Regions from separate parts of the Anaerobiospirillum sp. NML120511 genome, predicted to be linked through region 1. Evidence: predicted binding sites of a transcription regulator. Region 1 holds the regulator's gene; each other region holds the start of a gene.
What was found. The regulator sigma-54, encoded in region 1, starts transcription at its own class of promoters, with help from an activator protein. The targets are predictions, from matches to a motif close to TGGCACNGTTTTNGCTT.

Region 1 (8,123 bases):
GTGCAGTCTGTACGTCGTTGCTTTGCTGATATTGGCTGAGTCAGAAATGTATGAGCAAAAGTTTTGTGTATGTGGTCCCGGGCCGTGCCGTACTTGACTGTGGCCGCTGTCAGGTCTGCAGCAAGTATACAGCCCTGATTCTGGGGTAAGAATAAGACTCACGTCTATATTAAGCTCATCGAGAACAGACCTGAGCATATGGGCCATAGTATTGATGGCATGATTGCTTGTGGCTTATGGCTTATGGCTTATGGCTCATGGCTTACAGCCTTGCGGCTTTATGAGCCTTTGAGGACCTTTGGCCTTTCAGCCTGATTTATGGTCCTCTTGATGTTTGGTCTGACGGGCTGGTGGGCTGGTGGCCTTATGCGCATAATGAGCAGTATTACGCAATCTGTTGATGTAAGCCCGGTTCGTGGGCTGCGATTATAGCGCACAAAATGCGGCTGGAACCTGGGATAAAGCTGCTGTTGACATCAGCAGAGCAGCCTTGTTATTTGATGTCTGTTTGCGGCTATATTACTCATTTAAGGCCACAGTTAATTCTGTGAATATTATAATGGGGCGCTTCCGGACGGTGGCAGAGACTTCCGGACGGACAAAGCTTAGCATTATAAACCCGGGGCGATAAAATGTATTCCCGGCATGAGCATTTTAATTTGAGGCGGAAGTCATGTTTAAAGAGACTTGTATTAAGGCTGGTCAAAGGGTGCTGAAAGAAGAGGCTGAAGCCATTCTGGAGCTGGTACCATCAATTGATGACAGCTTTGTCAAAGCCTGCGAACTGCTGATCAACTGCAAAGGCAAGGTGATTTTAACCGGTGTGGGCAAATCAGGTCATATTGCCACCAAGATAGCCTCTACCATGGCTTCAACAGGCACCCAGTCATTCTTTGTTCAGGCTGGCGAAGCCGCTCACGGCGACCTTGGCATGATTGGCGACAGCGATGTGGTTATCGCTATCTCCAACTCAGGTGAAGGTTCAGAGCTCAAGCTGATGATCCCTCTGCTGCGCCGTCGCAGCATTCCACTTATCGCCATTACCGGAAAGATGGAATCATCCCTGGCCCGTGCCGCTGATGTGGCCCTTAATGCCCACGTAAGCAAGGAAGCCTGTCCTTTAAACCTTGCTCCTACCTCAAGCTCTACAGCTGAACTTGCCATTGGTGACGCTCTGGCCATTGCCCTGCTCGAGGCCCGTGGCTTTACTGAAAGAGATTTTGCCATGTCCCACCCAGGCGGTGCACTGGGCCGCCGTCTTCTGGTTCGCTGCCGTGACATCATGCACACAGGCGATGAAATACCAGTGTGCTCAGAAAAGGTCACCATCAAGGAAGCATTGCTGGAAATGACAGCCAAGAACCTTGGTGTGGTAGCCGTGGTAGATGAGGACATGCACTTCAAGGGCGTTTATACCGACGGCGATCTGCGCCGTACCCTGGAAAAGGAAGTGTCAGTTCATGACAGCCTCAGCGCCGTAATGACTCACGGCGGCGTAAGCGTTGCCCCTGACTGCCTGGCTGCCGATGCTCTGAACATCATGCAGCAGAAAAAGATTTCTGCCATGATAGTGCTCGATGAAGATGGCCGTGTAACTGGCGCCTTTAACATGCACGATCTGCTGCGCGCAGGACTGGTCTAATCCTCCGGACGCCAGCTGGCTCAGCTGCCCTGCTGCGCTGGCACTGCGCCCCCAGCTGTCCGCCTGCAATGATGCGCCAGCTCTGCGGCGCGAACGTCATGCTGCACGCCAGCTCTGCCGGCCATGATGAGCAAGTACTGCTGGCAGCTGCCATGGCCGCGCAGGTGGCGGCCGGCAGCATGCAGAGCCTGAACATGGCTTTTTGTTGCCCGTCGGCCATAAGGCCGGCCTGAAATGTAAGTAAGGAGACTGACTGATGAGTAAAGAATGCTGTAATGCTGGAGACAACTGCACTGAGCAGGCTCCGCTGGTTACCTTCTATCAGACCATTGATGCCTCCGTGGCTGCCAGACTTAAGAACATCAGACTGGTAGTATTTGATGTCGACGGAACCCTGACCGAAGGCGGCATTTTCCTTGATCGCGGTGAAAATGAGCTCAAATGCTTCAACTGTCAGGACGGTATGGGTATAGCCCTGCTCAATAAGGCAGGCATTGAGGTTGCCATCATTACCGGACGCAACTCTCCTCTTACCGAGCGTCGTGCCCGTGAGCTGCGCATTGCCCACATCATTCAGGGCTCTCATGACAAGGCCACAGCTCTGGCTCAGATCTGGGAAAAAACCGGCCTCAGCTCCCTGCAGACAGCCGTTATGGGCGACGATATCAACGATATTCCTCTGTTTGATAATGCCGCCATCAGTGCCAGCCCGTCAGATGGCTATCACTACATGCTCTGTAAAGCCGATATCAGACTGACACGCCGTGGTGGCAAGGGTGCCGCCCGCGAGCTGTGCGATCTCATTTTGATGGCTCAGGGCCATGTGGGCACTGACGGCCGTCCAGACCTGCTGCTGGGCAAAACAGGCGATGACAAACCCACAGCCCAGTAAACACCTGCAGCACTGCCTGCCGGTCTTGCTCCTGCATCGGTACCGGCTGCTCAGCGACTGCGGCCCCAGGGCAGCCGGTGCAGCTGAGGCTGCGGGCTAAGGGCTAAGGGTTCTGCAGGTGCAGATACAATACAAAAGGGGGACGTTAGCATAACGTCCCCCTTTTGTTATTTTCGGAAGCATAAAAACACAATTCAAAAGCTCTTACAGGAGCAAAATTGAAGTCGTATGACGAGTTGGGTGGGGTTTTGAGCCTGAAAAGAGCATAAAGAAAAGGTGATGAGGATCAAGTATCAGCAAGTTCAAAAAATCGCATTAAAGCTGATATTTATCGTGTTTAGATGAATTTCAGGCATGGTGGGGTCAATTTTATTTCCCAAATTAAGGCAAATTCTGGGCCAAAAATTTGTCAAATTTAGCTAGAATAGTGACCTGTTGGAGAAATATGAACCATCCTGTCATATCACGAGGATGAGACTGAAAATCACGGTCGGTTATCATAAGGAGCCCATTTTTATGCGGGCCATGTCCCATTTGCCGTGCAGCTCACCTTACAGCTCCTGTTTTTCTGTTCTTTACCTGTACTCCAGGAGCAGCATCAATGAGCGTTACTCTCAGATCTATTATCATTGCCGCCCTGCTGTCCATTGTAGCCGGACTCATGTACCGCTACTCAGCACTGACAGGACAGCTGAGCAATGCCGAAATTCAGGTACGCTACCCTACCTTCGAAGCCCGTGACTTCACTGCCGAGGTATACACGGACAAGGGTACTATTACCCACAGCATATTTGCCCACAGTGTAAGTTTTTACAAAAACCGTGATCTGGTAAGGACCACCGGTCTTATAGGCTTTTTCTACAATAACGAGAAGAACAATGTCTCCCAGGGCTGGCAGCTCAGGGCCGACCAGGGAGAGGTTATATTTAACAAAAAGGCCTCACTCCACGGCAATATCCGTATGACGCCCAACTTTCCTACGGCTGCCATCAAGGAAATCACTACCCCCTATGTCTACTTTGACATGGAGAAGAATGTAATCAGTTCGACATCGAAAATTACCATCAAAGGTCAGAACTTCGTTAATGAAGGATCGGACTACTCAGTGGATCTCAACCGCAAGACTTTTGTGATCAAGGACAGACCTCATGCAGTTTATTACCCATAGCAGCAGGGTTATTTTGGCTGCCGCCGTGTTAAGTCTGAGCCCGGCCTGGGCTCTTAAAAGCGATCATACTCAGCCTATCAACGTTCAGTCAGTAGAGCAGAGTGCTGATCTTCAGGCCAATAAACTGCTGTTTTCCGGAGACGTGGAAGCCACCCAGGGCTCAATCAAACTCAAGGCAGACAAGGTAGAGGTAACACGCAGTCCCAAGGGGGCGCTCAAGTCCATTGTGGCTTACGGCAACCCGGTCACCTTTGAACAGAAACAGGATGACGGACGCGTTATAAAAGCCCGCGCCAGTACGCTGAGCTACATTCCTGAGGAAACACGCATTGTTCTGGCCGGCCGTGCCTCTATCTGGCAGGGTGAGTCGCGCATGACAGGCGAGCGTATCGAATATAATATCAGCACTCAGAAAATGAGAGCATCAAACAACAACAGTCAGGGCGGACGCGTCTCAAGTACCTTCGTACCTGCTGATTTTTCCAGAGATAAGAACAAACAGTAAGGACCCTTCCTGAAAGCCCGCTCCGCCTAAGGTCAGCGGGCCTCATAACCTGTTACAAGAAAGGTCGTTTATGAGTCTCCTTCAAGCCAATCACCTCAAAAAAACCTACAAGGACCGTGTGGTGGTCAATGATGTAAGTCTGAGCATCGAAAGTGGCAGTGTTGTCGGTCTTCTTGGACCAAATGGCGCCGGTAAAACCACTTCTTTCTACATCATTGTGGGCATTATCTCTACAGAAAACGGCAATGTGACCATCGATGACGTCGATATCACTCACATGCCCATGCACAAAAGAGCCCAGGCAGGTCTTGGTTACCTGCCGCAGGAAAACTCCATTTTTCGCAAACTTACCGTTGAGGAGAATCTCCTCAGTGTAATGGAGCTGCAGAAAAAGCAGAGTCGTCTTGAAATGCAAAAGCGCGTAGACGAGCTGCTTGAAGAATTCCATATCGAGCATATCCGCAAGAGCTCAGGTATGGCCCTGTCAGGCGGCGAGCGCCGCCGCGTGGAAATTGCCCGCGCCCTGGCAGCCAACCCGAAATTCGTCCTGCTGGACGAGCCTTTTGCCGGTGTTGACCCGATATCAATTTCCGACATCAAAGATATTATCAAGCACCTGAGAGACCGTGGCATTGGCGTGCTCATCACTGACCACAATGTCCGCGAGACTTTAGACGTATGTGCCAAAGCTTATATAGTGAACGCTGGAGAAATTATTGCCCAGGGTACGGCACAGGAAGTACTGAACAACAAGAAAGTTCAGGAAGTCTACTTGGGTAAGAACTTCTCTTTATAGGATCAGAACCATGGCCGGTTTGAGAAACTCGCTCCAGTTAAGAGCAATCCAGACCCATACTTTAACCATGACACCGCAGCTGCAGCAGGCTATCCGTCTTCTGCAGTTATCAACTCTTGATCTGCGTCAGGAGATTCAGCAGACCGTTGAAACCAATCCCCTTCTGGAGATTGACGAGTCCATTGCCAATGCCAACCTGGAGTCTCTTGATGCCATGGCTGAGCGTGAGCGCATGGAGAACGACAGTGAGGTCTATGACCCGTTCAACGACGATGCCTCCTTCCAGGGTGCTGATATCGACATGGCCGGCTATGACGGTAAGAGCGAAATTGCCTCGGTAAATGAGCTTATGGGCAGTGACAGCACCATGCGTGGCAGCAGCAGCATCGAGTACGCTCCTGATCACGATGGTGGCGGCGATTTTGATGACTTCTCATCTGCTGACCATAATATGGCAGCTGATCTGGCAGCTATGGGCGATTACAGCCAGGTAACTGATACCGGTGGCGGTGACCTGCCGGACAAACTTGCCATGCCTGAGATCGATCCGGGCAGCACCTCCACTCAGGAGAATCTTGATAATCTGAGCCGTGAGGACAATTACAGCGCCCGCACCCGCAGCAAGGGTGCCGTAATGGACGATGACGGTGCCTACGAGGGCGAAACTCAGATCAATCTGCACGATCACCTGACCTGGCAGCTCGACTGCTCTCCGCTTAAGGGCCGTGACCGCTATATTGCTGAAGTTATCATTGACGGTATTGATGACTCAGGATATCTGACTGAAAGCCTTGATGATCTGCTCGCTCTTATCAATGTCACCTGGCCAGAGGCCACCATTGATGACGTCAATATCGTCCTCAAGCTTATTCAGAACTACGACCCTCTGGGTGTAGGCGCCCGCTCCGTACAGGAGTGTCTGCTCATTCAGCTCAAGGATCTGATGACCCGTGATCATAGCGAAGAGGTACGCATGGCCAATGAAGTGGTCTCCAAGTACCTTGATCTGCTGTCCAACCACGATTACCGCTCCCTTTGCTCCAAGCTGGGCGTCAAGGAAGATGTCTTAAAGAAGGTCAATGACGTCATTGTGTCCCTGACTCCACGCCCGGGACGCACCGCCATCAGAGAAAAGGCTGATTACATCGTGCCTGATGTGCTGGTAGTAAAGGACAAGGACGGAGATTACGACGTTATTCTCAACCCTGATGCTCTGCCACGTGTGCGCCTTAACGAGCAGTACCGCTCCCTTGCCTGCTATGCCCGCAATGAGCGCGAAAAGGAGTTCTTCAAGTCCAATCTGCAGGAGGCCAACTGGTTCATCCAGAGTATGGCCAAGCGTAATGACACTCTGCTTAAGGTAGCCCGCTGTATTGTTGACCATCAGAAGGCTTTCCTTGATTATGGTGAACACCGTATGGAGCCGCTGGTGCTCAATGATATTGCCCAGGAAATCTCCATGCATGAGTCCACCATTTCCCGTGTGACTACAGAGAAATATCTGTACACCATGCGTGGTACTTTCGAGCTCAAGTACTTCTTCTCCAGCCACGTAAGCACTGAAAGCGGCGGTACCGCCTCCTCAACTGCTATCCGTGCCGAGATCAAGTCCCTTGTCAGCAGTGAAAATCCGCGCCGTCCATACTCGGACAACCAGATTGCCAGCCTGCTCAAGGAAAAAGGATTCTGCGTAGCCCGCCGTACCATTGCCAAATACCGTGAGGCCCTGGGTATTGGCTCATCCTCACAGCGCAAGCGTCTGGTATAAATCCCGACCTGCCATCCTAAAAACAAAGAGCGCCTTTATGGCGCTCTTTGTTTTTGGTGGCTGCCTGATCCGGCTGCCACCCCTTGTACCAGCTTTGCCCGCTGCGCTCATACTCAGGCTAAGGCTATGGGTACATACTATGACCAATGAAGCCTGCTCTGCCCTATGGGCACCTGCCCCCTATGCAGACTGCTGTGCCTGGCAGGCACCTGCTCTGACCGGACTGGTGCAGACTGCTCTGTTTTGGAGAGCACCACTGTATTTGCAGGAAAACACGGGAGCGCACTTCCTGGTCTGAGCCTGTTATCACTGCTGGTATAACTGGCATATCAAAGGCACAGTTGAGAGCCAAAAGGCGCAGCTGCGGGCCTCGTCAAAAGTTTCAGGCAATTTGACCATATTGAGACATACATCAAATCTTGCGAACATATTTGTACACAAGGTGCTTATTTTGGTTAATATGGACTTACAGGTTGCAATACACCCCCCAGGGCACGACGAGCCCATTAGCCTGCGGTATCACCGTCGCTGACTATGATTTTTCAAACAGTTTTGCGACTACGGGAGAATACCAGGCAACCAACTGCCTTAAAGCTTCGCTTTGAGTGATAGTTTCCAGCAGTAGGAACCACTGTTACGGATAGTCCTTTTTCATACTGCACCCAACCATATCTTTTCTGGACTATTTAATGCTCAGGCATGATAACAGCGGTGGACGTCAGCCTCACTTTCGGTATCCAACAAGTTTGGATTAAGGATCAAAATATGCAGATTAACATCCAAGGTGTAGGACTCAAGGTCACAGACGCTCTTCATGAATATGTCACCGACAAATTCAACAAGCTCGAGCGCAAGGGCGATGTTATCACTTCCATCTCTGTTACCTTAACTGTAGAGAAGCTCTTACAGATTGCAAAAGCCGATCTCAGTGTAGCTGGTGGCACACTTCACGCCGAAGCAGAAGATGAGAGCATGTATGCAGCCATCGATGCCTTAATTGACAAGGTTGATCGTCAGCTTGTCAAGTATAAGGAAAAGCACGAATAAACACAGTTCCGGCTCAGAGTAATGGCTGAAGCGGCACCGTCCCGGACATTAGGAAAACGGGGCATACCGCCACCACCTGAAGCGGACAGACAGTAACCCCCTGCTGAGCACCCCGGGTACCGCGTACCAAAGACCCTCTCAGGGAAAGCAACCACTGTTATTCACCAGGGCCCCGTAAGGCCCAGCTTTCAGGACGGTCTCAGATACTCCCGTTACCGATGTCTGCGGTGATGAGACTGACCACAGTTTCCCAGCCGGGAAATCCGGGAACTATCCCGGACCAGCAAAAAGTCATCATTATACAC
Region 2 (8,123 bases), on a different contig from region 1:
CCTTAGGTGTAAGGGTTCGAGTCCCTTCTCCCGCACCATCCTAAAGCAAGAAATTCGGCAACCTTATGGTTGCTTTTTTTTCGTCTGAAGAAAATACATACATCGTGTATGTAAATAAAATCCTCATCCAGAACGCCTTATTCAGGCCATTTCACAACCACCTCCCTCCAGGGCGGCAAGCCCGTTAACTCATCTCCATCATGAGCCAGATGCTCACCTCTCCAGGCCCAGCGCCATATCTCATATCTCCCAATCCCAATACCTGGGCCATCACCACATCACTACCTCCCAATCCTGATACCTGGGCCATCACCACATCACTACCCCCCAATCCTAATGCCTGGGCTATCACCACATCGCTACCTCCAGGTGCCTGCCTCCACATCATCCAGATCTGAAAACCCTGTGATTCAGAATATGAAGTCATAATCGTGCACATGCACGGCCTATGCTGCAGCGTTCACTTCGTGTATGAAAGATAAGCCATTCATTTACGACCTATTCGCGCCAGGAAAGCACCTGTTATCGTTTTGCCAGTCTTTTAACCCCCGGCCAGCTCCACGGTCACAATAATGACGGGTGGTTGGATAAGAGGCCTGACTCTGTGACAGTGTGTAGGGGGGCACGGCGTGAGCGTACGTCGATATGAAGCTTATATATATGAGATTTTAAAAGCAGTTTAGTAGCGCATGTGTTAATTCATGTGCTTGTGGCACGTACATTGCTGATGGTGAATATATACAGGATCATGTCCCAACGTGACTATGCAATAAAACACCAGGTTAGCGGCCGTCAAAGGCCATAAAGGGAGATCGGATATGGCTCTTTACGTCAACACGAACGTCAGCTCCATCAATGCCCAGCGCAAGCTGAGCAATGCCACTCTGAGCTTAAATACCTCATACCAGAGACTGTCCTCAGGCCTGAGAATCAACTCAGCCAAGGACGACGCTGCCGGTCTGCAGATCTCCGACCGTCTGACCTCCCAGATTAACGGCCTCAACCAGGGCAACCGCAACACCAATGACGGTATCGCCCTTGCCCAGACCATCGAAGGCGCCTTGGACGAAACCACCAACATGCTCCAGCGCATCCGCGTGCTGGCTGTCCAGTCCGCCAACGGCACCAACTCTGCTTCTGACCGCAAGGCCCTCCAAGAGGAAGTCACCCAGCTCTCCCAGGAAATCAACCGTATCGCCCGCCAGACCACCTTTGCAGGTGCTACCGTAATTAATGGTGGTCGAGTTTCTGATAAGAATGGTGCTGATGCTTATCTCAATAATAAGACAAGTCTTATTCCTAGTGCTGGTAGCGCAAATGCTGGAAAGATTGTCTTCCAAGTCGGTGCTAACGCTAACGATACCCTTACTTTAAATTGGGATAAGGCATTTACAATGTCTGGACTGGCCGCAATGGCAGGTCTTGGTGCAGCTGTAAAAATTAATAATGCCCCTGTTAATGCTCAAAAGGGTATTGTTATAGACGGTAATGCTAATTCTGAAGTCCGTTGGACTATTTCTGCTGCATCATTGGCAACAGCTACTCTTGCTAACATTGATTCTGTTATCCAGGCCGTAGACTCACGTCGTGCTGAGCTTGGTGCTCTCCAAAATCGTATGGAAAGTACCATTCGTAACCAGGCTTCCATTTCTGAAAATGAGGCTGATGCCCGCAGCAGAATTCGTGACACAGACTTCGCCTCTGAGACCGCTGCTCTGACACAGAACAACATCATTCAGCAGGCTTCTCAGACTGTTTTAGCCCAGGCTAACCAGCGTCCTACCATCGCTCTGAGCCTGTTAGGTCAGTAATACAGATTTCTTCTCCCTTTATCATCAAGGCGGGTTTATCCCGCCTTTTTGCATTTATGCATATTTAAATTCGTGGCACAGGCATTGCAGCCTGACAGGTAGAATTATGCTCATGTCATGGACATGATTGATGATAAGAGAAGATTAGCAGTGGCCGAACAGGGCCATACAGGGAGATAGAATATGGCTCTTTACGTCAACACGAACGTCAGCTCCATCAATGCCCAGCGCAAGCTGAGCAATGCCACTCTGAGCTTAAATACCTCATACCAGAGACTGTCCTCAGGCCTGAGAATCAACTCAGCCAAGGACGACGCTGCCGGTCTGCAGATCTCCGACCGCCTGACCTCCCAGATTAACGGCCTCAACCAGGGCAACCGCAACACCAATGACGGCATCGCCCTTGCCCAGACCATCGAAGGCGCTCTGGACGAAACCACCAACATGCTCCAGCGCATCCGCGTGCTGGCAGTCCAGTCCGCTAACGGCACCAACTCTGAAGCAGACAGAAAAGCACTTCAGGAAGAAGTAACTCAGCTTTCCCAGGAAATCACCCGTATTGCAAATCAGACCACTTTCGCCGGTCAGGAAATCCTGCTTGGTAAGGATAAAGGCCTGATTCCAACAGACGGCAAGCTCACCTTCCAGGTAGGTGCCAACGCCGGCAACACCCTGACATTAGACTGGACTGAACCATTTACTTTAAGTGGCATCGCTGACCAGGCTGCGATTAAGTCAGCTGATCAGACCGATCAAAATGCAAAGTATGGCCTCATGAAAGATGCCAAAAATGGCAATGCAATCCGCTACACAATTTCTACTGCTTCCAGAGCAACTTATGCTTTAGAGCACATCGACAAACTGATTCAGGCAGTTGATTCCAAGCGTGCTGGACTGGGTGCTTTACAAAACAGAATGGAGAGTACCATTCGCAATCAGGCTAACATCTCTGAAAACCAGGCCGATGCCCGCAGCAGAATTCGTGACACAGACTTCGCCTCTGAGACCGCTGCTCTTACTCAGAACAACATTATTCAGCAGGCCTCACAGACTGTTCTTGCACAGGCTAACCAGCGTCCTACCATCGCACTGAGCCTGTTAGGCGGTTAACAGATTTCATTGTCTTTTATCATCGAGGCGGGGTTATCCCGCCTTTTTTGTTTGTGGATTGTGCCTGTCTGCTGGGATGCCTGCCTTGCTGCCTGTATGACTGCTTGCATGGATGGCTGTCTGCCTGCCTGCTTGCCTGGCTGTCTGCACGATTGGCTGCTTGCTGGTTTGCAAGTTGTGCTGTTGTTTGACTGAGTGTGGCCTTGTTTTGTTGAGATTTGTCGGGGCTGGTCTGTCAGGAGATGATGGTTGGGCGGGGGTGGCTGGGCTTTGGTGTTTTGCAGCTGAATTTTTGGACTGTACAGGGTAAAATGACGGATTGTCTGTCGTTTGGGGCGGGGTTTTTCTTCTGGTGGGGCTGTGTTTTTTTTGTGGCCGGACTGGATGACTGTCACTTTGCTGCTGGCGATGGACGTGGAGAGGGCTTGTGGTTTCTGGATGCGCTCCGGGAGCTGTCGGTGGTTTCTTTCCTTATTCTTTCTTTTCTTTCTTTGTTTTGTTTGGGTTTTGGGGCTGTTTTGTGTCCGGGGAGTGATTTGTCTCTGGTGAGGCATGGGGCCCGGGGCCCGGTCCTGGATGAAACGCTCGGTCAGAGCTTGACAGCTGTTGCAGGTGATTATGGCTAAAAACAAGTACGGAACTACATGGTGGGGTCAGAAGTGGCTGGATTCCCTTACCGGTATTGATAATGCCAACCGTATTCCGCGCGGTCTTACCTATGCCCGCAATGACTCGGTTTTCAATCTCAAGGTCGATCCTGACAAGGCTATGATTTCTGCCTTTGTGGTGGGCAAGTACTGCCCTTACTACAAGGTCGAACTCAAGTTTGAGCGCGTCAAGGCCGAAAAGACCCGTCAGTTCATGGATGCCGCCGCCCGCGACCTCTCCGTGGTCTCGGGCCTTGCCAACCGCAAGCTGGCTCCGCGTCTTTTTGACATTGCCACCGAACTTGGTATCAAGCTCTTCCCAACCTCATGGCATGACGTGTCCATGACCTGTACCTGCCCGGATTTTGCTGTACCGTGCAAACACATTGCCGCCGTAATTTACGTGGTCAGTGAGTTTATCGATACCAATCCTGTCATGTACTTCAACCTGCTGGGTATCGACATTATCGAAGAGCTTGAGAGCCGCGACATTTTCGCCGCGCATGAAGAGGCCCTTGAGACTCCGGCTCAGGTACTGTGCTTCCGTGACGCCCTGCTGCTGCCAAAGGACATTGTCAGCCGCGCCCGTGAAAACGACTACGAGCTTATTCTCACCCCGGTAAGCCCTAATGATGCCGAGGTGCTTTATCTTGACGATAATCTGCTGTCCTATGAGGATCGTGATACCGTTTTTGATGTTTCTCTGCGCAACAGAATCAATGACATCCGTCGTCGTGAAAATGCCCGTGATGCTCTGCTGGCCACCCGTGATGAAAGCCGTGAGGTGCTCGATCACTGTGTAGCCATTGCTCAGGAAAAGCGCGAGGAGTATGAGGAGCTCGAAAAGAACTGCGGTGCCCTGCCTAAGACCCGAGGCCGTCAGTCAGCCCGCAACAAGGCAATACTGTCCTTGCTTGAGGATACCCGCAACGAACTTGAGGCTCTGACCGACAAGGAAAAGCAGGCCCGTGCCCGCTTTATCAAGGCCGATGCTGACCTGAAGATCAACGAAAAGGAAATTGAAGAGCTCCAGGAGCAGACTGAAGTTGAAATGAAAGACTATCAGTCGCGCATCAACCGCCTGCTGCGCTATGGCTATGATCCTGATGAGGCAGAGACCAGCTTTTCTGACATCAAAGTGCTCAATGCCGATGGCAGCGACGGCAAGCTTAACTTCAGCATTATCGACAGTGCCGATGCTGACGAAGCAGCCATTGACGATGAAGATGCGGTCGATGCTGTTATTGCCCAGGACGAGACTGGCATTGACGTGCGCCGTTATCAGGGCAGTCTGCATGATCTCGAGCGCATGACCTACGAGGCCATACCTGACATGGGCGATTCCATTCTGGCCCTGTATGGTCAGTCTCCAGCCGGCTTTACCCATGGCAACCTGCGTGAACTCATTAACCGCACCCTGGAGCGTGCCCAGAAGATGGCTGAGGGCCAGCTGCGCGATGTCAGCGAACGCACCATGTTCAGCATCAATCACGACCACCATCCTTTCATCAAGGACAAGCTCTTTGATAGCTGGTGCGCAGCTACCAGCCAGCCTGCAGACAATTTCTCCCGTGACCCGATCAGCTCCCACGGCTATTTCTCGCGCTCACCTTTCTTCTTTATGAGCCGTCGTGGTCTGCTCGAGCTCAATGATGTCACCTGTGTGGTGATCAAGGGTCGCAAGGGCAATACTCTGTCCACCATGCATGTGCTGCCGCCTGACAACAGCATTGTCGCATCTGCAGGCGAGCTGACTGCGGCCGTGCTCAAGCATGCCTCAGGTAAGGAGCTGGCTATCGAGGACAGTGAGAACAGCGGTCTTTTCAATATCTTCTCAGGCTATGTAAAAAACACCGAGATGCTGCGCAGCCTGACTGCTGACGTAAACATACTCTATTCTCTGTGGTTTATTGCCACCAGTCTGGTTAAAAACAGGGCCATTGCGCCTCGTCTTATTGTCAATTACGACAATGATCTGCAGGCTCTGTGGTATCCGGCTACCTGCTCTGAGGAAATCAGGTCTCTGGTGACCCAGGTAGGTCTTGCTCTGCAGGGCTTTGAGCAGTTTATCTACAACCGTCTTGACCGTCAGTACTACATGGATCCGCTCTTCCTTGGTGAAATGGTACTGGTGCCTTTTATTCAGTCCTACATCAGCTGGGCTTTTACCCAGGAGACCAGAACCAATCTCAGTCTGCCTGAGCTCAGAGTTATCCTGGGAGCCGAGTCTGTAGACAGCGACAGCAATGACCTTGAGACCCGCAGCCTGCGTCTGCGTCTTGAGAGCTATCTGTCCACACCAAATCACTCTCAGAACCGCTTTACTCCTGTGCTGCGTTTTGTTGATATTTCTGATCTTTCTCCTTTCAGCGACAGCGTCTTTACTCACCTTATTGAGGAAGTACGCATGCAGTCCATGAAAGAAAGGGAGATTCAGGAAGATCTGCTGCTTGAGTATGCCCGCAAAAATCTCGATAAGTCCATGGTGCGTCCTGGTATGACAGATGAGGAGATAATGCATCTGTTCTACGGCGATGATGACAGTGACCAGGAATACTACGAGGACGATGATCTGGGCTCTGATTCGCTCTTTGGCAACTGCGATGGCATTGGTATGGAGTTTGGCTTCATGAACCTGCCTGATGAGGTGGTAAACGCCCTGCATCAGTCAGGCTGCAGCCATGTATTAGACGACACCGGCTTTGTCTCCCTGCATAATGTAGTTGAGATTGAGGCTTTTAAGTCCATACGTCAGGAATGTCTGCGTACCTTAAGCCGTCTGAGCGTTCAGGCTCCAGAGCTTGAGGGTCTTTACACTAACAAGTTCAATGTCGAGATTCTGCCTCTGACCCGTGTCTATCAAACTGTATGCTCAGCCCGCAATGTGCTGGCTCTGATGGGCGTCAGACTGGTCATGCCAAAGCATCTTATGAACATGCTCATGCCTAAAAAGGCCCTGCACATGTCTCTGCCTGATGGCAAGATCAATGAGTCTCAGGGCTTTATGAGCATGTGCGAGCTCATTAACTTTGACTGGTCCATTGCTGTAGGCGATCACTCTCTTAGTGACAAAGAGTTCAGGATTCTCATGGCCAATGCCGGCAAGGTAGTGCGCTTCAAGAACTCCTTTATCTACGCTGATCCTGAAATGTTGCGCAAGCTTGATGAAAGCTATCGCCAAAAGGCGCGTGAGCTGCAGCGTCAGGAGCTGCTCAGCGCTCTGCTGACCGGAACCATTGATGACACTGAAGTCATGTATTCAGCTCAGCTGCGTGAGGCTCTTGATCATATGCTCAGGGATCAGGAGGTGGCTCTGCCTGAGGGCATTAAGGCTACCCTGCGTCCATATCAGTTACGCGGCTATGAGTGGCTGCTGCGCAACGCCCGTATTGGTCTTGGTTCTATCCTTGCCGATGACATGGGTCTTGGTAAGACTCTGCAGGTCATCTCTGCCTTGTTCAAGCTCAAGGAGGAGGGCAAGATCACAACTGAGCGTCCGGCTCTGGTTATTGTTCCTACTTCGCTTATTACCAACTGGGTACGTGAAGTGGCCCACTTTGCCCCTGAGATGACAGTGCATGTCTTCTATGGCCAGACTGATCTTGTAGTGGGTGATACTGACATCATTCTGACCTCCTACGGTACTGCCCGTTCCCGTATCAGCAAGCTCAAGAAGCATGAATACAGCATGGTGGTCATTGACGAGGCCCAGGCCATTAAGAGCATGACCACAGCACTGAGAAAGGCGCTTCGTGATCTGGTGGCAGACAATTTCATTGCCATGTCCGGTACTCCTGTTGAGAACAGACTGCTTGAGTACTACTCCATTCTTGACTTCGTCAACCGTGGTGCTTTTGGCTCGGTATCGTACTTCAACAACCGTTTTGCTGCTCCAATTGAGCGCAACCATGACCATGAGGCCATTAACGACTTTAAGAAGCTCACCGCTCCTTTTATCATGCGCCGCCTCAAGTCTGACAAGAACATTATTTCTGATCTGCCGGAAAAGATTACCTCTGATCAGTACTGTGCTCTGACTCCATTCCAGGCAAGTCTGTACCAGGTATGTCTTAACGATGCCATGGACAAGCTAAGACGTCTTGAGGATGACCATATCACTGAGCAGGTTGAGAAGGACAGAATGCGCAGTGCTATCATCCTGGGCATGATTCAGGGACTCAAGGCTATCTGTAACTCACCTGCTCAGTATCAGCCCAAGGGCAATCACGACCCGGCAGATTCTGGCAAGGTTCAGCGTCTTATTGAGCTGCTCGATGAGATTATGGATGCCCGTGGCAAGGTGCTTATCTTTACCCAGTCAGTAATCATGGGCAATATGCTGCGGACCATTATTTCCGAGCACTTCGGGCGTGAGGTCAACTTCTTCCATGGTGGCCTGAGCCGTACGGCCCGTAATGAAATTGTCGATAAGTTCCAGAACGATCCGTCCGACCGTATCCTGCTGCTCTCGCTGCGTGCTGCCGGTACGGGCCTTAACCTTACCGAGGCCAATTACGTCATTCACTTTGACCTCTGGTGGAACCCGGCCGTGGAA
Region 3 (8,123 bases), on a different contig from region 1:
CCTGTAAGTTATGCTCTGCTACCGAATGGGGAATACCAGGCCGCCACTAAGGTTTGCTCCACAGTCTGCAAGGCAGTGCCCCTGTGCCTGTAAGTATATACTCTGTGCCAGTCGGAGCGGCAGCCGGGAGCAATTTCCTGCCCGTGAGCGGTGCGGATTTGTTATTTATGGCCTTAACAGGGGACTGACGGTTATAATATGCCCCTGGACTAGGGCTCAGTTAACCAGTTATGAATATCTTCGGGATATCATAGTACATGTGCCTGACCGGTTGCTGCTGTTGCCACCGGTATCAGTCCTATTGATTAACTCAACAGGAGAGCAAAGCGCAGGAGCTATCATCAGGTTTCCTGGAAAGACTGGCGCTACGAAACGTATGATTTGATCCTCTGCATATTCCCACCGCAATAAGGTCCGATACTGGACCTGTACTGGCTGTGCCATGTCTGCTTACAGAATGACCACCGGCTACACTGCGGCAGGAGATAATGTGATCTTTGATTTAAAGGCAGATAGCAGTGGATACACAAAACATGGTTTTGCAGTGAGCATAGTAAGGCCCGCTCAGAATTTCCGGCCCTCATCAGGCAATGCGCAGCTTTAAAAACTTATGACAACAACACCACGTTCCATGCTGGTTACCTCAGCACTCCCATATGCCAATGGCCCTATCCATCTGGGTCACATGTTAGAGCACATCCAGTCTGATATCTTTGTCCGCTACCACCGCGCTGTGGGCAATCAGGTCTTCTACGTATGTGCCGATGACTGTCATGGCACCCCGGTCATGATTAAAGCCAACAATATGGGCATTACCCCTGAGGAGCTCATCACTGAGGTAGGTGTAAGCCATAAGGCCGACTTTGACGGTTTCTTTATCTCCTACGATAACTACTACCGTACTCACTCTCCTGAAAACCAGGCATTCTCTACCGAGATCTACAAGAAGCTGCGTGACGGCGGCTATATCAGCACCCATACTATTTCCCAGCTTTTCGATCCTGAAAAGAACATGTTCCTGCCAGACCGCTTCGTCAAGGGCACCTGCCCACGCTGCGGTGCTGCTGATCAGTATGGCGACAACTGCGAAGTCTGCTCTGCCACCTATGACCCAACTGATCTCAAGGACGCCTACTCCACCATTTCCGGTGCCCGTCCAGTGTTAAAGGAGTCTGTACACTACTTCTTTGACCTGCCTAAGTTTGACTCTTTCCTTCAGGATTTCGTCAAGAAGTCAGGCGTTATCAGCCAGTCAATGGCCAACAAGCTCGATGAGTGGTTCTCTCAGGGCCTCAAGGAGTGGGACATCTCCCGTGACGCTCCTTACTTTGGCTTCCAGATTCCTGATGCCGAAAACAAGTACTTCTATGTATGGCTTGACGCCCCTATTGGCTATATGGCCTCATTCAAGAACTTCTGTGACCGTGAGGGCGTAGATTTTGATGCCTTCTTCAAAGCTGACTCCGACAAGGAGCTCTACCACTTCATTGGCAAGGACATTCTGTACTTCCACTCTCTGTTCTGGCCAGCTACCCTCAAGGGTGCAGGTCTGCGTCTGCCTACCGGCATTCACGTCCATGGCTATGTAACAGTAAATGGCACCAAGATGTCCAAGTCCAAGGGCACCTTTATTCAGGCCAGCACCTATCTCAAGCACCTTAAGCCTGAGTGTCTGCGTTACTACTTTGCCTCCAAGCTCACCGAGGATGCCGTTGATATCGACCTCTCCCTCGATGACTTCCAGGCCAAGATTAACTCTGACATCGTAGGCAAGATTGTAAACCTCGCCTCACGCTGCGCCGGCTTCATTACCAAGCGTTTTGACGGCCGTCTGGCTGCCACTCCATGGGATAACGAGCTCATGGGCAAGCTCGGTGCTATTGCCGAGGACGTCAATAAGGGCTATGCCTCACGCAACTATGCTGACGCTCTGCGTGCCATCATGTCTCTTGCTGACGAGGCCAACCGCTATATCGATCGTGAAGCCCCATGGGTAATTGCCAAGGAAGAGGGGCAGGATGATCGCCTGCAGCGCGTCTGCACCGACGGCCTCAATGCTTTCAAGGCCATTATTACCTACCTGAGCCCGGTACTGCCTGAGATCTATGGCAAGGCCCAGGAGTTCTTAAACTCCCAGCTGCTCTTTGCCGATGCCGCTACTCCTTTGCTTGACCACACCATCAACAAGTTCAGCCCTATGTTCACCCGTATCGATCCTAAGAACATCGAGGCCATGATTGAAGAGAGCAAGCAGGACATGGCTGCTGCCGCTTCAGCTACTGCCAGCGGTGCCGAAAAGGGGCACGCTGGCCGCACCCCTGATCACGGCGCTGCAGAAGGTATCCCTGAGTACGAGCCACTGGAAAGTGAAATCACTATTGATGACTTTGCAAGGATTGATCTGCGTGTAGCCACTATTATCAAGGCCGAGCAGGTTGAGGGTGCCAAGAAACTGCTACGTCTTGAGCTTGACCTTGGCTTTGAGCAGCGTCAGGTCTTTGCCGGCATCAAGTCTGCCTACAAGGATGCCGAGGCCCTGATTGGACGTCAGGTCATTGTTGTGGCCAACCTCAAGGCCCGTCAGATGAAGTTCGGCCTCTCTCAGGGCATGGTAATGGCCGCAGGCCCAGGCGGTGAGGACATCTTCCTGCTCTCCCCTGATGCCGGTGCCCGCAACGGCGACCGCGTCCACTAAAAGCAGTCCCGTCGCATTGCGCGCCTCAACCGCAGGGATCAGATCCCGTAGCGCAACAGCGCACATGGTGCCCACAGCCCCATCATCAGCACAAGCTGCATCTGCTAATGCCGATGCAGCTGCATAAAGCCTGCAGGAGCTGACTTCCCTGTGCAGGCCCTGAAACAGGGGCCCAAAGCCCCGTCTTATCAGATAAGACGGGGCTTTTTGTTGCCTGCCCACTGAGCCCACACATTCCACTCCCTGGCACCAGCAAAACAGACCAGGCAACACGCCAGTCACCTCCCCGCCAGCCTGCCCCTCTTGGCCATCCAGATACCAGAGTCATTAACAAAACGCCTGATCGCGAGCTCTTAGCCAGCCACTGATCCTTGCAATCAAACACCACAAGCCTGGAGATCATCAAGGCACTAAAGCATGGAGATCCTCAAGCCACTAAAGCCGGGCTATACTCAAGCCACAAAAGCCTGCACGCCACGGCAATCAGCAATAAACCGGCCTCAGTTCATGAATGCACAGTACCAAAGCAGCTAATGATAATGCTGTACTACCTCAGAGCCAAATATAGTATGATCACAACTCGCATTTTTATGGCTTTATTGCGACTGAAAAAGGCGCAAACGGCCAGCTTATAAAAAAGTTTTTGCACTGTCCTTTTTTCTCAGTGCCTTTCCTGTCTCCAGCCTGTTTTCAGGCTCGTCACTGCTTATCAAATGTCCCTGTCAGCCTGCCATGACTTTGTACGTGCATGACTGGCAGCTGCATCTTGTGCCTGAGCTCCTCACAGCTGCTGTCCCAGCAAGCTGGCAGCAAGGCTGCCTGAGCATGACCAGTGCTCTGTGTCTTACATCACCCAAGTGCTCTATTACTGCAGCCTCCATCCACAGCACCAGCACACCTGATATTAGGACACCATGCCCGCGTGTCCCTGCACCTGACCACAGGTCAGGCACACAGGTCTGGTCCACAGTGCAGGCGCCATAAAACACTGCTGCCATTCTCAAAGCCAGCAGCGCTCAGCTGATGCCATAAGCAAGAGTATTGCTGCGCCCAAAGCACAGTTACCTGTTGGGCGTTGTGATGCCTTGCTGTGAGCTCATTAAGCTTATGTCTGATCATGACCTGCATTACTGCCAAAGCATGGCAGGCTCCGCACCGTGAGTGCTAATCGTGGCTTTAGCAGTACAGAGCATCAGATAGAACGGATGACATCTCAAAGGAAAGGAACTGACTTTTTATGCCGCAGCTGCTTAACTCAAAGAGGATTTTTTGTGAGAACAGCTCCTGAAAGTGTCACCTCCCAGCTTATTGTTCTGTTCAAGCTGGCCTTTCCTATTATTCTTGGCAATTTTGCCTATGCTCTTCTGGGCATTACCGACATTATGATGGCCGGTATGGCCGGTACTCCTGACCAGGCAGGTGTGGCTGTTGGCGGATCATTTTTCTTCCCTGCCATGACCTTTATCATTGGCATGATTTCAGCCCTGCATCCTGTCATTTCCCGTCATTGCGGCGCCAATACACGTGAAAAGATCCCTGCTGAGCATATTCATTCAGTACTTGCCTGCATTATAGTGGCCGCCCTGCTTATGGTACTGCTGCTGGGCCTGTCTTTCTTTGCCATAGACATGGATGCCGATCAGCGTATGGAGGACATTGCCAAGGAATATGTTATCTACATAGCCTTTACCATGCCGCTGCTGGCTCTTACAGTTAATGCCAGAGCCTACTGCGAGGCTATGGGTAATACCAGAGCAACTTTCTATTTTGGTAATCTGGCTGTAGTGCTCAATGTCCCGCTGAATTATGTTTTTATCTTTGGCAAGTTCGGCATGCCTGAGCTTGGCGGTGCCGGCTGTGGCGCAGCCAGTCTGGTTGCCATGGCGATCTCGACAGTCATAATTTATTCCTATGTGATGCTGCATCCTCAGCTTAAGAATCACAGCTGGTTGAAAAACCGTGACAGAATTTCCCTTGATCGTCTCAAGAGCTTTCTTAAGCTCTCCCTGCCACTTGGTATTTCATCATCAGTTGAGTGCTCATGCTTTACGCTGATTGCCCTGTTGTTAAGCCCGCTTGGACCAATGGAAGTTTCAGCTCATACCATTACCATGTCGCTGACCAACTTTGTATTCAACATCCCTCTGTCTCTTGGTATTGCCTCTTCCATCATGGTGGGCTATGCAATTGGCCGAAACAGCCTTACCACCCTGCGCCATAACATCCAGGCCTCCTACGCCTCCATGCTCTTTTCCATTGTGGTAAGCGTAGCCATTCTGTTCTTTGGTTCAGAGGCCCTGCCAGCACTGTTCAGTAAGGATCCTCAGGTACTGGCTCTGGCCTCTACCCTGATGCTCTTTGCTGCAGTTAACCAGTCTTTTGAGGGCATACAGACCATTCAGGCATTCATACTCAGAGGCTTTAAAGACACAGCAAGCATTCTTCTGGTCACTGTTATTGCCTTCTACTGTGTGGCTCTGCCTCTTGGATATACCCTGTGCTACGGCTATCTGATTTTGCCAGGCGCTGAGCTCTTCTTTGAAGAGGGACTGACCGGACCACGCGGTTTCTGGATTGGCCTGCTGGCCGGACTTCTGGCCGCCTCGATACTCTACCGTATTCGAGTACTGCACCACTGGCGCGACATCAAGTCCAAAATAGCCGCCGCTGAGGCCTCTCCACAATCCCCAGCCTCCGCAGGCGCAGCTCCATGACTTGCTAAATTAAGACCAGATCCTGGTCATACCAGCCAAATCCCCAAGAGCAGTGAACGATAACCAGAAGAACATCGATCTCACTGCTGCTCAGATTAAGGGGCCCGCCACCTCAGTGCCGGGCCCCTCTTTTTAACCCCATACAATTAAAAGCGCCCCGCCCTTTGCTCATTCCCATCCGCATGCCTGTGCTCATCCCTTTCACCCATCCCCATCCCCATCCCCATGCCCATGCCCATCCCCATCCCCATCCCCATGCCTAAAAGCATTCAAAACATCGCATATGTACAGGTATAAATTGCCGTTTGCGGCCATACCACGGCGGCCTTAAATATCGGACTCTAAGACTGAAATTCAGTTAACAAACGACATCAAATAGATTGAATGTTTAACAAATGCATATGAATCTATACAGATTCACAGGATCTTCCATAAAAACAGCTTATACATCATATCCACGGCCCCCAATCATGTTTCATACACTATGATTTAAACGTCTGGCATAGCTGTTGCTAAATGTTATCTGGTAACAATAGAAAGGTCTGCTCAACTTCCCAAGGCAGACAGGCCTTGGAAAGTGAAACGACCTTGTCTTGAAGGTCGATCTTTCTGCTTTATGAAAGGAGAAAAGTTATGGCCCTTTACGTTAATACGAATGTCAGCTCAATCAACGCGCAAAGAAAGCTCAGTAATGCAACCCTGAGCTTAAACACCTCATATCAGAGACTGTCCTCTGGTCTGCGTATCAACTCAGCAAAGGATGACGCAGCTGGTCTTCAGATCAGCGATCGTCTGACCTCCCAGATTAATGGTCTGAATCAGGGTAACCGTAACACCAACGACGGTATCGCCCTTGCCCAGACTATTGAAGGAGCCCTGGACGAAACCACCAACATGCTCCAGCGTATCCGCGTACTGGCCGTACAGTCCGCCAACGGCACCAACTCCCAGAAAGACCGTGATGCTCTTCAGGAAGAGGTTACCCAGCTGTCTGCTGAAATTACCCGTATCGCCAAGCAAACCACTTTTGCAGGTCAGCTGGTCCTCAATGGCAAATACGATAAAACCAACAATCCTAACAGTCTTATTCCAACCGATGGAAAATTAACTTTCCAGGTAGGAGCGAACGCAGGCAACACCCTTGACCTTAACTGGGCTGATCCTTTTACCATGTCAGGTATTGCAAAACAGGCCTCCATTGGTGCTGCTACTACTGATGGCAAAACTAATGGTCTGGTAAAAGTAATGAATGGACAAAATGTTGATGACGTAAGATGGTCCGTATCCCTTGCTGAAACAGCTACTGCAACCTTATCAAAGATTGATGCTGTTATTCAGGCTGTTGACTCCAAGCGTGCTGGACTTGGTGCTTTACAAAATAGAATGGAGAGCACTATCCGCAATCAGGCTAATATCTCTGAAAATCAGTCTGATGCACGCAGCAGAATTCGTGACACTGACTTCGCCTCTGAGACTGCAGCTCTGACTCAGAACAATATTATTCAGCAGGCTTCTCAGACTGTACTGGCCCAGGCTAACCAGCGTCCAACTATCGCTCTGAGCCTGTTAGGCGGTTAATTCTTACAGATTTCTTTCTCTATTATCATCGAGGCGGGCTAACACCCGCCTTTTTAATTTGTACATTAATTTAAAATAATCAATATTGTTATATATTATTTTACAAAGCATATACGTAGGACCATAGCAAGCACGCATCAGAGTACGATGCTGTATAAGACGCATATGATTGAGCTTAGACAGGGGCAGGTAATACGTTGAAACAGTCATAACCTTACTATTTGCATAAGGATAATATTGCCGCATAAGCCGGGAGCGCAGGCTGTCTGCGAGTATGCTGCTCCAGCCTGCAATCCAGAAAACATACGAAATTAAATTGATTGAATGTTTTCTAGATAGACCAATATCTATATTAATCCTGGGATTTTATCGTAAGGGTGCTTATATATAGCTTGCATCAGAGGTTTCATGCCAGTTCCTTTCAAAACTATTCGTAATATGGCATAGCTGTTGCTATCAGTTCCTTTGAAGTCAATAGAAAGGTCTGCTCAACTTCCCAAGGCAGACAGGCCTTGGAAAGTGAAACGACCTTGTCTTGAAGGTCGATCTTTCTGCTTTATAAAGGAGAAAAGTTATGGCCCTGTACGTTAATACGAATGTCAGCTCAATCAACGCGCAAAGAAAGCTCAGTAATGCAACCCTGAGCTTAAACACCTCATATCAGAGACTGTCCTCTGGTCTGCGTATCAACTCAGCAAAGGATGACGCAGCAGGTCTTCAGATCAGCGATCGACTGACCTCCCAGATTAATGGTCTGAATCAGGGTAACCGTAACACCAATGATGGTATTGCCCTGGCCCAGACTATTGAAGGTGCACTGGACGAGACCACCAACATGCTCCAGCGTATCCGCGTACTGGCCGTACAGTCCGCCAACGGTACCAACTCAGCAGCCGACCGTAAGGCTCTGCAGGAAGAAGTAACCCAGCTCTCCCAGGAAATTACCCGTATTGCCAACCAGACCACATTCGCCGGTCAGACTATTCTACAAGGCAAGGGTAAAGGCCTCATCCCTACCGACGGCAAACTGAGCTTCCAGGTAGGCGCTAATGCTGGCAATACCCTGGCTCTTAACTGGACCGATGCTTTTACGCTAAGCGGCATTGCTGATCAGGCTGGCATTCCTCAAGCAAAAC
Region 4 (8,123 bases), on a different contig from region 1:
GACATTTCTCATTGAAATGTGAGCCAGAACGGCCTGCGGACGCCATTTGCTTCATCATCCGTCAATAACATGGCACCTTAGATTTATGGATTTAAAAACAACTCCATAAATTTAAATGCATCATGCATTTTGCACTGCGGATATGACGCATATGTCCGAACTGTTTCGCGCTGCGCTGTCCTGATTTCAGCATATGCTGATAGACGCACCATTAGTGACCAGAATTTCTTACACATCACAAAGACCTCAAAAGACATCGACCGGCACGCTTAACTGTCATCATGCCTGGTTCGGCTCATCTATGAAGCATCTACAATGGCGTATTTATCACCTCTGGCAACAATCGCTAACAGAAAATGAGCACCTTGAAAAAGGCTCCATTCTATTACATGCAAAACATGAGCCCCAATGAAAAAGCCCGTAATTTCGCCCATTAACAAACACTATATCAGTATCTATCTGTGCCTCCAGAAGCACAAAACCCCACCCTCAAACCAGCAACCACCCACAAACAAATCTATCCTCTCAAATACAGTCTGTCCTGTCATACCTTACTCCCCCAGACAGAACTATGGACGGTAGAGCTACTACCCTCCCTAAGAACAGCCCAGCATGAACGCAACTGCAGCACATGCAGAGAATCAGGCTCACCATGCTCTGTCTGCATATGCAGAGAACGTGGCTCACCATGCTCTGCCTGCCTGTGCAAACGGTGTGGAGCCCCGTGTCGGACTCGCAGGCACACTCCTGGCTATAGAGCCAGCGCTGTGAAGTTCCCATCCAAAGGATGGGACAGGTGACAGCCAAAGGTACTTTTCCCAACTCAAAGGCCCCTCAGGGGTCAGCACCTGCACTGCTGCTCTCATGCACGCTCTTACCCCAGACCTTGCTTCAATTCCTTAAAAGCGCCATTGATGCATGTGTGCATTCGATCAGTTGCTCCCACGTAAAAAGGTCTATACGACATACCTGGCCGCGCAGACGGCTGCTGCCGCTCTGCTCTGAGTGCTGTACTGTACGCTTGCCTGTATGTGCATAAACGCTCCCAATCCCCCTGTACCAGTCAAATCGATTTTAATTGATATGTATAGAGCTAAAAAAGGCGGGGTGCCCCCGCCGTGGATGATAAAGATAGAGATATATCTGCTTTGTTACCTGCCTAACAGGCTAAGAGCGATAGTTGGACGCTGATTAGCCTGGGCAAGTACACTTTGAGAAGCCTGCTGAATAATATTGTTCTGGGTAAGGGCTGCGGTCTCAGAGGCGAAGTCTGTGTCTCTTATGCGACTGCGGGCGTCAGACTGATTCTCAGAAATATTGGCCTGATTACGAATAGTGCTTTCCATTCTGTTTTGTAAAGCACCAAGACCTGCACGCTTGGAATCAACAGCCTGAATCAGGGCATCAATATTTTCGAGAGTCTTGGTTGCCACCTCGGCAGTACAAACACCAAAACGAACAACCTGATTAGCACCAGCACCAGACTTTACCAGTCCCTTATCACCTGTAGCATTTATGTTAGCATCCTGGATTCCGGCCAGCTTACCAATGCCACTTAAAGTGAACTCGTTGCCCCAGTCAAGCTGCAGGGTATTGCCAGCATTGGCGCCTACCTGGAAGGTAAGCTTGCCATCAGCTGGAATGAGGCTGTTTTTATTGTTCTGAGCATCGTACTTGCCATTGAGAACCAGCTGACCAGCAAAGGTGGTCTGCTTGGCAATACGGGTGATTTCAGCTGAAAGCTGGGTTACTTCTTCCTGGAGGGCCTTACGGTCAGCAGCTGAGTTGGTGCCGTTGGCGGACTGGACGGCGAGCACGCGGATGCGCTGGAGCATGTTGGTGGTCTCGTCCAGAGCACCTTCAATGGTCTGGGCAAGGGCAATACCGTCATTGGTGTTGCGGTTACCCTGGTTGAGGCCATTGATCTGTGAGGTCAGGCGATCGGAAATCTGGAGGCCGGCTGCGTCGTCCTTGGCAGAATTGATTCTCAGACCTGATGAGAGACGCTGATAGCTGGTATTCAGGTTCAGAGTGGCATTGCTTAGTTTGCGCTGGGCATTGATGGAACTGACGTTCGTATTAACATATAAAGCCATAATATACTCTCTAAATCATTTTACAGAATAAGGACCAGGGGCCTTATTCTTTCATTTCTCTTTCTTTCTTTCTTAATTTTCAGCGTTCAAAGCAGCACCGCCATCCCAAAAGGATGACTTGCCCATAAACGCAACAAGCCCCGGGCATAAAATGCCTGGAGCGTTGCAGTCTGATATCAAAATCAGAGAATCAGGGAATAAGCTTTAAAAGGCTAAAACAACAGGGATAGCCCTGTTATAAATGTTCATTAGCCTCCGAGCAGGCTCAGAGCGATGGTTGGTCGCTGATTGGCCTGGGCCAGTACAGTCTGAGAAGCCTGCTGGATAATATTGTTCTGAGTCAGAGCAGCGGTCTCAGAGGCGAAGTCTGTGTCTCTTATGCGGCTGCGGGCATCGGACTGATTTTCAGAGATATTAGCCTGATTACGAATAGTGCTTTCCATTCTGTTTTGTAAAGCACCAAGGCCGGCACGCTTGGAGTCTACTGCCTGGATAAGCTTGTCGATGTTCTCAAGTACGTAAGTGGCACGTGAAGCAGTAGAAATAGTAAAGACAATGGTGTTTTTATTTTTATCGTTCTTTACTGTTGTAAATCCGAATGTGTTTTTCTGATTGGCTTTTTGAATACCGGCCTGGTCGGCGATGCCGCTTAAGTTAAAGGCATCGTTCCAGTTAAGATCCAGGGTGTTGCCTGCGTTGGCGCCTACCTGGAATGTGAGCTTGCCGTTGGCTGGAATGAGGCCCTGGCCGGCGCCATCAAGAATGGTCTGACCAGCAAAGGTGGTCTGTCGGGCAATACGGGTAATTTCCTGGGACAGCTGGGTTACCTCTTCCTGCAGAGCCTTACGGTCTGCAGCAGAGTTGGTGCCGTTGGCAGACTGTACAGCCAGCACACGGATGCGCTGGAGCATGTTGGTGGTTTCGTCCAGGGCACCTTCAATGGTCTGGGCCAGAGCGATGCCGTCATTGGTGTTACGGTTACCCTGGTTGAGGCCATTGATCTGTGAAGTCAGACGGTCGGAAATCTGGAGGCCGGCTGCGTCGTCCTTGGCAGAGTTGATTCTCAGGCCTGAAGAGAGGCGCTGGTAGCTGGTATTAAGGCTTAAAGTGGCATTACTGAGCTTGCGCTGAGCATTGATGCTGCTGACATTCGTATTAACGTACAGGGCCATACTTATCTCCAAAATGGGATTTAAATCGGCCCTATGGGCCTGAAAATCTGGAAGTCATGCCCATGGGCCAATAAGCGCAAGGCATGGTTAAGTATAAGATTTATCAAATAAATGCAATTTATTTGCCAACATGCTCAAATATGTAGCTATAAACATGACGTTAGAGCCATGATTTCCCTTATTTACAGGCTTTACATCTTTCGAGCACTTACTTAAATCTTTAAGCCCGTTCAATAATATCGATGTCAATAAATGCAATTACTTACAATTACATACACTATGTATGTGATCCCTGTATCGTAATTACAGTAATACAGTCAGTTAGTCAGTTTGTTGGCATTCCTCGCCACATTTTGCATAGCCCCTCATATGCCAATGAAGCGTGCCCAATAAATTTACGCTGATGTCCGGTATGACTCCTGCCGATCAGAGCACGCATTGAATTGAATTGAATTGAATTGCATTGTATTGCTTTTCATTTCATTGCTTGTCCAATCGAGCTCTTTACGGGCATGGAGTATAGCCATGGATATGGTGCCATGTTTGAAATTTGCGAACTCTAAGGGCGCAGCAAGGCCTCAGAAGCAGCTGTGCGGCTCCTGATAACCTTGATGAATAAAGTTGAACTTCGGCCTTGTGACCAGTGGCAGCCGAAGAATGCGCGGCATCCATCTACAGCGCGACCCTGGCGGCACCATGGATCATGGACCATGGAGCATGCCTCATGTCTCATGTGTCATGTGTCATGCCGCCTCATGCCCAATTACAGCATGACGTGGTGTAATGCTGTAATGGGACGGACAGTGAGCCTGGCTTTTTTTGCAGCAGTGGTTGCGGACGACTGCTGCTGGTGAAGCTGGCAGCCGGGCGGCATGGACCGTCCGGCTGGGCATTAATAGTCGTAGCGGGCGTTGGCTTCGATTGCCAGGTCCTTGATGTTGTCCGAGGCTGTGTAGGAGACACCGGCTCCGGCTGCAAAGCGGCCATTGCGTACGTTTACACCGGCTCTGATGCTGGCAGTGATGTCATCGGCAGCCTGGGTATCAAGTGAGGTAGTGAGGTTGTTAACCCCCTGCCACTTGACCTCGGTACCGGCAGACTTGTCACCGGCGTTGGCGGTGAGAGTGAGATCAACCGAAGGCTTGATATTCCAGGTGCCCTGCTTGATGTTGCGCGAAACGGTCACACCTACAGGTATGGATACCACATTCTGAGTTGCTCCTGTGGACGAGGCAATGGTAGAACCATTAATCTGCACATCGTGATCTGAACTCTCAACACGGGTGTAGCGCAGACCGGCATGTGGAGTTACCTCAACATCACCCATCTTCATCTTATGACGGGCAGTGACGCCTAAAGACACGGCCTCGCTGTCAACCGAGGCAGTTGCCTTACCAAGGGCAGTGTCAGTGGACAGATCGTTATCAGTCTTTGTGTATGAGGCATCGGCCAGTACGGCTGTGTCACCACGGCTGTAACGGGCATAGGCTGCAAGGCCCATGTACTTGCTGTCGTTGCTTACACCAGATACCAGATCACTGGAGCTGACATCAGCTGTGCCTACACTGGCTGCACCACCCACTACGACATTTGGATGTACCTTGACATCGACACCGGCGGTAAGACCATTGAGCTCGATGTCATTGCCATATGACTTGTCATCGGCACTCAGACCTGAGCCATCAATCTTCTCGTAGGCAGGAGTGAGCCACACTGAACCACGAGTCTTTGCAGCTGAAGCTGTGACATTACGCTTGTCATTGATCCAAGGAACTGCAGGACGTGCACTGGCTGCAGATGCGCTGTCTGCATCACCGTTATTCATACCGGCTCGAGCTGCCACGGCTCCGGTAAGAGCCTCTGAGGCAGCCAGAGTGACATTGTGGACACCACCCAGACCGGACATACGGGCTACAGCCTCAGCATCACGACCTGAGTTGGTCGAGGTTATGACCTGATTGAGCAGAGGGTTATTGGCTGTATGGTAAACGCTGTAAGTACCATCGGCATTCTTAACCGGTACGTACTTGCCTGCAGCTAATACATTACCCTTGTCATCAAGGAACTGCTGCTTGTCAGCATCGTAGCGTATACCAGGGGCAGCATCACCGTGTACAGGTGGACGTGAAGGATTATTATCAAAGCCGCCATAGGCTGCCAGGGTATCGCGTACCGGCTGAGAAACATCAGTAAAGCTCTTCTGAGCAACGGTTGGGTTGACAGTCAGAATGAGATCATCAACCTGACCAGGGCCAAGGCCATTTGGAGCCTCAAACAGACCATTTACCGACTCTACCTTGACTGGCTTACCGTTCTCGGTGATCAGATCAACCTTGCCATTTTCATCCTCAAAGAGGCGGACAGGGCCATTTGGATTAAAGGTGCTGCCGGCAATGAGGATTTTGGCGTCCTCACGGGCATAAATGCTGGCATCAGGCTTCTTGAAGGTAATGGCTGCAGTTTCCTTGTTGTTAACTGCACTGTTATTCATGGCCAGAGCCGAATTGCGGTCCAGATAAATATCATTTTCTGCAATCTTTGCCTTGTAGTCGGCATCTGCAGCCTGGTACTGCTCATAGCTGCGGCCGGCATCAACAATGATCTTGCTGCCGCTGCTCAGAGTAATCGGACGGGCCACATAGGCAATGGCTCCCACAGCACCACTGTTTGCGGTTCTGCCAGCAGAGTCCGGTCCCTGAGGGGCTGATGGGTCCTGAGGAGCTGATGGATCCTGAGGTACGGAAGGACCGGTAACCACAGAAGGATCCTGAAGTGAACCGTTCTTGAAGTATGGAGCAAAGGCAGTTTCAATCTCCTTGACCATACCGTCAATATCTTTGGCCTCAGTGCCCATTGCTACTACGGAGTTCTTCAGAGCTACCACAGTACCATTGAGCTCGCCTGCGCTATTAACAGCAGCAGCTGCAGCTGCGGCTGCAGCCAGCTTGGCCGGAGCACCATGGGCAGCAGGACTGCCGCCCTGGCCGCCAGTGCCTGGCTGGCCTGGCTGGCCAGGCTGTACCGGCTGGCCGCCGTTACCGCCCTGACCGGCGTTACCATCAGGATTGCCGCCCTGACCACCACCGGCATCAGGCCCCGTTCCTGGTGCTGATGCTGCGCTGCCCAGTGTGTTCATGGCAATAATGGTGGCGGCCTCACCATAATCAGGATCGGCTATCAGAGTACCACCGGCCAGATCAGCCTGACCAATGACCATACGGGCAGTGCCGCCCTTGCCATCGGAGCCCAGGCGAGCCTGAGCACCAGGGGCAAGATGGAGCTTGCCAGCTGTGGTATTGCCTTTGGCAAGATGGATACTGTTGCTGGCATCAAGTTCACCAAATTCATTAGTGCCTGAAAGCACAGTATCGCCGGCAAAAGAGGCCTTGCCTGTGACCTTGAGATCACCACTGTAAACAGTTCGGGCAGCGCCTGCAGCTCCGCCAATGTCCAGGGCAGCAGCCTGAATTGATGCTGTTGGCTTGCCATCTGCTCCTGCTGTTGAACTTCCGGTAAGGGTATTAGCCTGCAGGGTACCTGTTACATTGACATGGCCAGAGGCATCAAAGAAGTCAGCATTCTGGACATCACCCTTGACGTTGAGGCTTGACCCGGCAGCTATGGTTACCATAGAAGAGCCATTGATGTTCTTACCAACCTCAAGTCTGGCTCCCTTGTCTACAGTTACCTTGTTAACTGCATCAATACTGCCTGCTGAGGCCTTGCCGCCAGCTAAAGAAAGCTCAGTGCCGCTGCTGATGCTGCCTGATACCGTAAGGTCACTGTTCTGAGCAACCAGGGTATCAAAGCCGCTGATATCCTTACCCACAGTAGCAGCAGAGCCGTCAAGACCAATGGTATTCACCTTGTCTAATGAGCCGGCTACATTGACCTTGCTGCCATACAGAGCTGTAAGTGAGGAAGAGTTCTTAATATCTCCACCAATTTCAGCTGCAGAACTGCTAAAGGATACATTGGCATTGTTAACCATCGAGCCTGCAGTCTTAAGAGTACTGTTCTCAGCTATGGTTACACTGGTGGATCCCTTGATGTCACCGCCTATATCAGCCTTGGACTGACTCAGACCAAACTGTCTTACATTATCAAGGCCGCCATTGACTGTTGTCAGAGTGCTGCCATCAAACATGTTCAGTCTGTCAGTGTTGCTGATACCGCCATTGACTGTGATATCACTCTTCTGGCCGTTAACTGTGGTCACTGAATCGAGCTTATTATCAAGCTTCAGTGTGGCATTGGCAGCTGTAAGAGTTTTAGTACCGCTGATATTGCCCTTAACAGACATGGTACCGCTGGCAACTACGATATCCTTGACCTTCTCGAGATCGCCGGCAACTGTCAGATCACCCTTTGGACCAACAGTCATACTGTCAACATTGGAAAGCTTGCCACCAACATCAGTTTTGGCTGAAACAACCAGCTTGTCGACGTTATCGATACCCTGAGCCAGTTTGGTCAGTGCACTGATAAAGACATTGCTGTTATCCCCACCCTGAATCTTGTTGATGGAAGTAACAGTACTGCTGTCACCGCCAATAACCAGATTGGTCTTATCATCCCTGGTACCGGCTGTCAGGGTAATGTTGTTGAGCTTACCGCCATTGTTGAACTCGAAAGTAGCTCCTGAATCGAGCACAGCATCAGCAAGAGCATTACCACCTTTATTGCGGTCAGATATAAAGTTGCCGCTGTTGGATGATGCCTTGTTCAGTGAGCCATTGCCCAGCAATACATTGTTGCCGTCAACAGCCATGGAGCCGGCATGAGCCACCACCTTCTCACCGGCTTTGATGTTAACCAGACGCGAGGCGGCCAGCTGATCATTTCTGACGCCCTC

Region 2: a site for sigma-54 is predicted at 1,885-1,901, ahead of MXE39_RS04570 (flagellin). Genes of this name have one in related genera too.
Region 3: a site for sigma-54 is predicted at 5,908-5,924, ahead of MXE39_RS11435 (flagellin). Genes of this name have one in related genera too.
Region 4: a site for sigma-54 is predicted at 3,380-3,396, ahead of MXE39_RS06180 (flagellin). Genes of this name have one in related genera too.

The regions. Positions count from the first base shown of each region.
Region 1 is NZ_JALKIK010000005.1:69,342-77,464, reverse strand. It holds gene MXE39_RS02535 (KpsF/GutQ family sugar-phosphate isomerase) at 674-1,642, shown strand; gene MXE39_RS02530 (hypothetical protein) at 1,711-1,875, shown strand; gene MXE39_RS02525 (HAD hydrolase family protein) at 1,899-2,534, shown strand; gene lptC (LPS export ABC transporter periplasmic protein LptC) at 3,136-3,702, shown strand; gene lptA (lipopolysaccharide transport periplasmic protein LptA) at 3,683-4,207, shown strand; gene lptB (LPS export ABC transporter ATP-binding protein) at 4,278-5,003, shown strand; gene rpoN (RNA polymerase factor sigma-54) at 5,023-6,771, shown strand; gene raiA (ribosome-associated translation inhibitor RaiA) at 7,537-7,818, shown strand.
Region 2 is NZ_JALKIK010000010.1:58,730-66,852, forward strand. It holds tRNA gene MXE39_RS04555 (tRNA-Leu) at 1-38, shown strand, start outside; gene MXE39_RS04560 (hypothetical protein) at 185-427, opposite strand; gene MXE39_RS04565 (flagellin) at 819-1,811, shown strand; gene MXE39_RS04570 (flagellin) at 1,995-2,921, shown strand; gene MXE39_RS04575 (hypothetical protein) at 3,164-3,547, shown strand; gene MXE39_RS04580 (DEAD/DEAH box helicase) at 3,540-8,123, shown strand, end outside.
Region 3 is NZ_JALKIK010000053.1:276-8,398, reverse strand. It holds gene metG (methionine--tRNA ligase) at 611-2,695, shown strand; gene MXE39_RS11440 (MATE family efflux transporter) at 3,967-5,409, shown strand; gene MXE39_RS11435 (flagellin) at 6,043-6,987, shown strand; partial or broken gene MXE39_RS11430 (flagellin) at 7,562-8,123, shown strand, end outside.
Region 4 is NZ_JALKIK010000016.1:40,519-48,641, reverse strand. It holds gene MXE39_RS06185 (flagellin) at 1,152-2,096, opposite strand; gene MXE39_RS06180 (flagellin) at 2,345-3,268, opposite strand; gene MXE39_RS06175 (autotransporter domain-containing protein) at 4,161-8,123, opposite strand, start outside.